DNA from 2 places in the Enterobacter sp. UPMP2060 genome. Region 2 is predicted to be linked to the other one. Evidence: riboswitches for the same ligand, from Rfam matches in the RefSeq annotation. Region 2 holds a riboswitch; the other holds the start of a gene.
What was found. Region 2 has a riboswitch for thiamine pyrophosphate ahead of thiC (phosphomethylpyrimidine synthase ThiC). Riboswitches for the same ligand answer to the same signal wherever they lie in the genome.
Positions count from the first base shown of each region.

Region 1 (3,411 bases), on a different contig from region 2:
CAGCAGAAGCAGGAGCGCCAGCGCGATCAGGATAAAATCGGTAACGCGGCTGTGCAGGCTGTCCTGCGGATCGCGCCAGCCGGTTATTTGATTACTGCCAGCAGGAATGGCTTTACTCAGCCGCTGGCTCAGCAGCACCAGCACAAGGCAGCACGCCATCTGCACCATCGCCAGCAGCGCGGCGCGACCGGGATCGTAGTCGTAACTCAGCGCCTGGTAAATCGCCAGCTCAATGGTGGTGGCCTGCGGCCCGCCGCCGAGCGACAGCACGGTGGCAAAGCTGGCAAAGCAGAGCATAAAGATTAACGCCGCGACGGGCGGGAGCTGGCGGCGCAACCATGGCCATTCGACAAAGCGGAAGAACGACACGCCGCGCATGCCGAGCTGGGCGGCAATCTGCCGCTGCTCGCCGGGAATGTTCTCCAGCGCCTGTAAAAAAAGGCGCGTTGCCATCGGCATATTGAAAAAGACGTGCGCGAGCAGAATGCCCTGCAGGCCGTAAGGAGAGAATGACCATTCCAGACCAAGCTGGCCGAACAGCGAAGCCAGCCAGCCCTGGCGACCGTAAACGCTGAGGATGCCAAACACCGCCACCAGCACGGGCAGGATCAGCGTCATGGCGCACAGGCGCAGCAGTGCCAGCCTGCCGGGGAAGCGCCGCCGATACAGGGCGCGCGCCAGGAAAATAGCCGGGAGCACCGACAGCAGGGCTGAGAGCGACGCCTGCCAGAAGGAGAAACGGATAACGTGCCAGAGGTAGCTGTCGTGCCAGAGGGCGAGCAGGTCGCTCTCTGGCGCGTTGAACCACAGTGCAAGAAAAGCCCCCAGGCTGACCGCCACCATCACTGTGGCGGCGAGCAGCCCGGGAAGTAACCAGCCGGGAATCAACGGCTGACGGCGCGTTGCCATTCACTTACCCATGCTGCACGCTGCGCGGCGACCTGCTGCGGCGTAAACTCCAGCGAGGTTTTTGGTTTGGTCAGCTGCTCGAAACCTGCGGGCAGCGCAACGTTCGTGACCGGATACATCCAGTTGCCTGCGGGAATCGCATTCTGGAACGCCGGTGAAACCATAAATTTCAGGAACTTCTCGGCCAGCTCCGGCTGCTTGCTGGCGGCGGTACGCGCGGCGACTTCCACCTGCAGATAGTGCCCTTCAGCAAAATCAGCGGCAGCATAGTTATCTTTCTTCTCGGCGATGATGTGGTAGGCCGGAGAGGTGGTGTAGCTCAGCACCAGATCGCTTTCACCTTTCAGGAACAGGCCATAGGCTTCGCTCCAGCCTTTGGTGACGGTGACGGTTTTGGCGGCCAGTTTCTGCCACGCCTCCGGCGCTTTATCCCCGTAAACCTTTTGCATCCACAGCAGCAGGCCCAGGCCTGGCGTACTGGTGCGCGGATCTTCATAAATCACGCGCCATTTCTGGTCACTCTCAACCAGCTCTTTCAGGCTCTTCGGCGGGTTTTTCAGCTTATTTTTGTCGTAAACAAAAGCAAAGTAGCCATAGTCGAACGGCACAAAGGTGTCGTTTTTCCAGCCGCCCGGCACGTTAACGGCCTCTGCCGCTACGCCGCTTTTGGCAAACAGTTTGGTTTGCGAGGCGGCTTCCAGCAGGTTGTTATCCAGCCCGAGCACCACGTCGGCCTTGCTGTTTTTCCCTTCCATGCGCAGACGGTTGAGCAGCGATACGCCATCTTCCAGCGCCACGAACTTCAGCTCGCAGTTACAGTCAGCTTCGAAGGCTTTTTTAACCACCGGGCCAGGGCCCCAGTCGGCAGAGAAGGAGTCATAGGTGTAGACCGTCAGGACGGGCTTCGCAAAAGCAGGCAGCGCAAACAGCGCCAGCAGGGGGAGAACTTTTTTTAACACTTTGCACCTCAAAGTTGAGTGGCAAAGGATTTTGAGAGACAGCCTCAAATCCCTTCGCCGGCGTTATCCGGATCAGGTTCGACGGGTATTATCTCAGCGCACATCTGTGATGCAGCACCCCGTTGAGAACGGCGCTATTGTAATGATTTGGTGAATATTACGAAAGCGTTATGGCTCCGGCGGCGCAAACCAGGCGGATTTAAAATCAAACCAGCCCAGGGTGTTCATCCGTAGGCCGCGCATGCTGCGCTGGCCCTGGATCATCAGCCAGTGGTGGATCAAGGGTACGATCGCCTGCTCGGCCAGAAGCTGCTGGCACCACGCTGCAAGATTCATTTCGCCCGCGCGCCACAGGGCGGCATCCTGCTGCCAGTCACGGTCGATGCAGTGCTGGATCAGCGGGACTTCATACAGATGCGAGAAAAGGGAAAAATCGAGCGGCAGGGTAAAGTTGGCGCTGTTGAGCCAGATATCACTGGCGATCTCCCCCTGATGCCATTCGTCATAGTCCACTTCCCTGACCTCTAACGTAACCCCCTCGGCTGCCAGCAGCCGGGTCATGATTCTGGCGATAAAACGATGCTCCACGTGTTCGCGGTAGTAGGTCAGGGTGATGGACTCCAGCCCTGCGGGTTTGTCGCAGTGCACCGGGCGGGCGTGGTGCCAGCGCGGAAGCAGGCCGTACGCCGGGAACCAGTATGTCTGGTACTGCTCTTCCGCATGGTAGATCAGATTGGAAGGGGACAAAACGTGGCTAACCCACTTGCGGACGGCCTGGTTTGCCCCACGGTGGGTGCGGCGGTCAAACAGGAGATAGTAACACCCTTCCTCGAGGCGACTCTCCACGGCTTTTTCTCCCGTGGTGGGGCCTTCCAGCGTCAGCCCGCAGCTCAGGTCTTCATTGAGATCCGGCAATACCCAGACGTTCACTTCGTCGATCAGCGCCCGATAGCCAAAGTAGTCGTCGAACGCGCGGATTTTCAGCTGGTTGCTGTTATTGCGGGACACGGAGTAGGGCCCGGTGCCAATCGGCAGGCTGGCAAAATTGTTCATTGATTCCCACTCGCCGGGCAAAATCATCGACGGCACGTAGCCCAGCAGCCAGGGAAGCCACTTATCCTGCTGCGACAGCTCAATATCCAGCGTCCAGGCCGTGGGGGAGTGGATGCGGGAGATATGCGAGTAGAGCGGTAGCCTGCGGGCTCGTTCCAGAGAGGCGATGACGTCGTGCATTTCCAGCTCGCGGCCGTGGTGAAAGTGGATGCCGGGGCGTAAAAAGAAGCGCCAGTGGCGCGGGGAAAGCTGCTGCCAGTGGTGCGCGATATCCGCCTCCAGTTCCCCGTTTTCCTCATTTATCCGCGTCAGGCCGCTGAAGATTTGCCGGGCCATGTGGGTTTCTGAGCGGCGTAAGGCCGTGCCGGGCAACAGATTTTTCATCGGACGGTAATAGAGCACTCGCAGAATGTGGCGGCCCTGACGAAAGCTGCGCCCGAGATGGGAAACCAGCATCTGGCGCACGGCGGCTTTGTCGCCCACCAGCTGG
Region 1 is NZ_JBSKJQ010000004.1:151,490-154,900, reverse strand. It holds gene thiP (thiamine/thiamine pyrophosphate ABC transporter permease ThiP) at 1-909, opposite strand, end outside; gene thiB (thiamine ABC transporter substrate binding subunit) at 885-1,868, opposite strand; TPP riboswitch at 1,900-2,000, opposite strand; gene sgrR (HTH-type transcriptional regulator SgrR) at 2,037-3,411, opposite strand, start outside.
Region 1: another riboswitch for thiamine pyrophosphate. It lies ahead of thiB (thiamine ABC transporter substrate binding subunit); the one in region 2 lies ahead of thiC (phosphomethylpyrimidine synthase ThiC).

Region 2 (3,411 bases):
CCGGATAGAGCCCTAAACGGTAGGGGACAGGCGGGAAATCGGGCTTATACATTACGCCTCCTCTTTTTTGAGGTAGATTTCGCCGCCTTTGGCACGGAAGGTTTCAGACATGTCCGCCATCCCAACTTCAATGGTCTGCGCGGCGGCGTAGTCGCGCACCTCCTGGCTGATTTTCATCGAGCAGAACTTCGGCCCGCACATAGAGCAGAAATGTGCGACTTTGCCTGATTCCTGCGGCAGGGTTTCGTCGTGATAGGCGCGGGCGGTGAACGGGTCCAGCGCCAGGTTGAACTGGTCTTCCCAGCGGAATTCGAAGCGCGCCTTCGACATGGCGTTATCGCGGATTTGCGCGCCCGGGTGGCCTTTGGCCAGATCCGCCGCGTGGGCGGCAATTTTGTAGGTGATCAGCCCCTGCTTCACGTCCTCTTTGTTTGGCAGGCCGAGGTGCTCTTTCGGCGTTACGTAGCAGAGCATGGCGCAGCCGAACCAGCCGATCATCGCCGCTCCAATTCCGGACGTGAAGTGGTCATAGCCCGGCGCAATATCGGTGGTCAACGGCCCCAGGGTATAGAACGGCGCTTCGTGGCAGTGCTCCAGCTCCTCGGTCATGTTGCGGCGGATCATCTGCATCGGCACGTGGCCCGGGCCTTCAATCATCACCTGCACGTCATACTCCCAGGCGATTTTGGTCAGTTCGCCCAGCGTGTGCAGCTCGGCAAACTGCGCTTCGTCGTTCGCGTCGCGAATAGAGCCCGGACGCAGGCCGTCGCCCAGCGACAGAGAGACATCGTACGCGGCGCAGATTTCGCAAATTTCGCGGAAGTGTTCGTAGAGGAAGTTTTCCTGATGATGGGACAGGCACCACTTCGCCATGATGGAACCGCCGCGCGAGACGATGCCGGTCAGGCGCTTCGCCGTCATCGGCACGTAGCGCAGCAGCACGCCCGCGTGAATGGTGAAGTAGTCCACGCCCTGTTCGGCCTGCTCCAGCAGCGTGTCGCGGAACGCTTCCCAGGTGAGGTCTTCGGCAATGCCGTTGACCTTTTCCAGCGCCTGATAAATCGGGACGGTGCCAATCGGTACCGGGCTGTTACGCAGGATCCATTCGCGGGTTTCGTGAATATAGCGTCCAGTGGAGAGGTCCATTACCGTGTCCGCGCCCCAGCGCGTGGACCAGACCAGCTTCTCCACCTCTTCTTCGATGGAGGAGGTGACGGCCGAGTTACCGATGTTAGCGTTGACCTTCACCAGGAAGTTGCGGCCAATAATCATCGGCTCGGATTCCGGGTGGTTGATATTGGCAGGGATAATCGCGCGGCCTGCGGCCACTTCGTCACGCACAAATTCCGGCGTGATGTTCTCCGGCAGGCGAGCGCCAAAGCCTTCACCCGGATGCTGATAGCGCAGCACTTCGCTACGGATGCGCTCGCGACCCATGTTTTCGCGGATGGCGATGAACTCCATCTCCGGCGTGACGATGCCCCGGCGCGCGTAGTGCAGCTGGGTCACGCATTTGCCCGCTTTAGCGCGTTTTGGCGTCAGCAGGCCGGTAAAGCGCAGCTCGTCCAGGCCGTCGTCGGCCAGGCGCTCTTTGGTGTACGCAGAACTCAGGACGCTCAGCTCTTCGCAGTCGTTACGCGCGTCAATCCAAGGCTGGCGCAGCTTCGCCAGACCCTGCTGGACGTTGATGGCAACATCAGGATCGCCGTACGGACCGGAGGTGTCATATACCGGCACGGCTTCGTTGTCTTCATACTGCGGGTTATCTTTGCTGCCGCCGATAAGCGTCGGGCTAAGCTGGATTTCGCGCATTGGGACGCGGATATCGGTCTGCGAGCCGGAAATGTAGATGCGCTTCGAGTTCGGGAAAGCGGTGCCTTCCAGCGTGTCGATGAAGTGTTGGGCCTGTGCGCGCTGTTCGCGGCGGGTCAGTTTTGCAGTAGACATAGCTCATTCCAAAAGTGAAGGACATGGCTTGTCAGACGACGGATGAAGCAAGAGAGGATCGCCCTCAGGCGATACAACAGCAGTGTGACTCTTGTTCCCTTCGCAGGTATTAGCCTGATCAGGTTCCGCGGATCCCGAATTAACGGTCTCAGCCCGCGCTTTCAGGCGCTGGGCACTCCGACAAGAAAAATCCCCCTCGTGAGAGGGGCGAATGATTGTAAATTACTCGTTAACGATGAAGAACTCAAGCAGGGCGCGCGACGTTCTCTTCGTTACTGATGTTCAAATCATTGTCCAGCACGAGGGCGATCAGCTTATCTTCCAGCGTGAATCGCTCTTCCAGCGCTTCGCCGAGGTCGGATAGCGCCTGCTGAAACTCAAGATAGTTATCGTGATCGATAGCGTTCTCGAGCGCGGAATCATAGTAATCCATGATCTGCTGGGTGTTGGCTTCCAGAAGGGGATAGAGCTTGCTGGCCGCTAAATAGGGTGTTGTCCCTTCCATTTCGCGGATAATGCGTTCATAAATATTGAAATGGCCGTCGGACAGATAGTCGACCAGGCCCTGACAAAAATCATCCAGCGCTTTTTCATTCAGTCGCATAAACGATTCTTTGCCAGGCTTAATACCGACCAGATTGTAATAAGCCACGAGTAGATGCTTGCGTACATGTAGCCAGCGATCCACCAGTTTGTTATTTCCTCTAACGCGCTCAGTCAGGCTTTCCAGCTGGTTTAACATGGTCGACTCCGCAAAATGTAGGATTGAATCTGCTTATCCAGAATGTAACCACAATGCTAACAACATGTCAGTGAAGCGAAGGTAGTGCAATAGATATGGATCGTATTATTGAAAAATCAGATCTTGGTTGGTGGATCGTCAGTCACGAACAAAAATTATGGCTTCCTGCCGGGGAAATCCCCTACGGTGCAGCTGAGGCGTTCGATCTCGTCGGCCAGCCTGCGCTGAAGATCGGCGAGTGGCAGGGTGAGCCGGTGTGGTTGATCCAACAGTCCCGCCGCCAGGATATGGGATCGGTGCGCCAGGTGCTGGATCTGGACGTGGGGCTGTTCCAGCTGGCGGGGCGCGGCGTGCAGCTTTCTGAGTTTTACCGCTCGCATAAATACTGCGGCTACTGCGGTCATACCATGCGCCCGAGCAAAACCGAGTGGGCGATGCTCTGCAGCCACTGCCGCGAACGCTACTATCCGCAGATAGCGCCGTGCATTATCGTCGCTATCCGCCGGGAGGATTCCATCCTGCTGGCGCAGCATACCCGCCATCGCAACGGCATTCACACCGTGCTGGCCGGCTTCGTCGAGTTGGGCGAAACGCTGGAGCAGGCGGTAGCGCGCGAGGTGATGGAGGAGAGCGGGATCAAAGTGAAGAACCTGCGCTACGTTACCTCGCAGCCGTGGCCGTTCCCGCAGTCGCTGATGACGGCATTTATGGCCGAATACGAC
Region 2 is NZ_JBSKJQ010000020.1:6,847-10,257, reverse strand. It holds gene thiE (thiamine phosphate synthase) at 1-52, opposite strand, end outside; gene thiC (phosphomethylpyrimidine synthase ThiC) at 52-1,947, opposite strand; TPP riboswitch at 2,026-2,137, opposite strand; gene ACWKXN_RS21870 (Rsd/AlgQ family anti-sigma factor) at 2,192-2,689, opposite strand; gene nudC (NAD(+) diphosphatase) at 2,785-3,411, shown strand, end outside.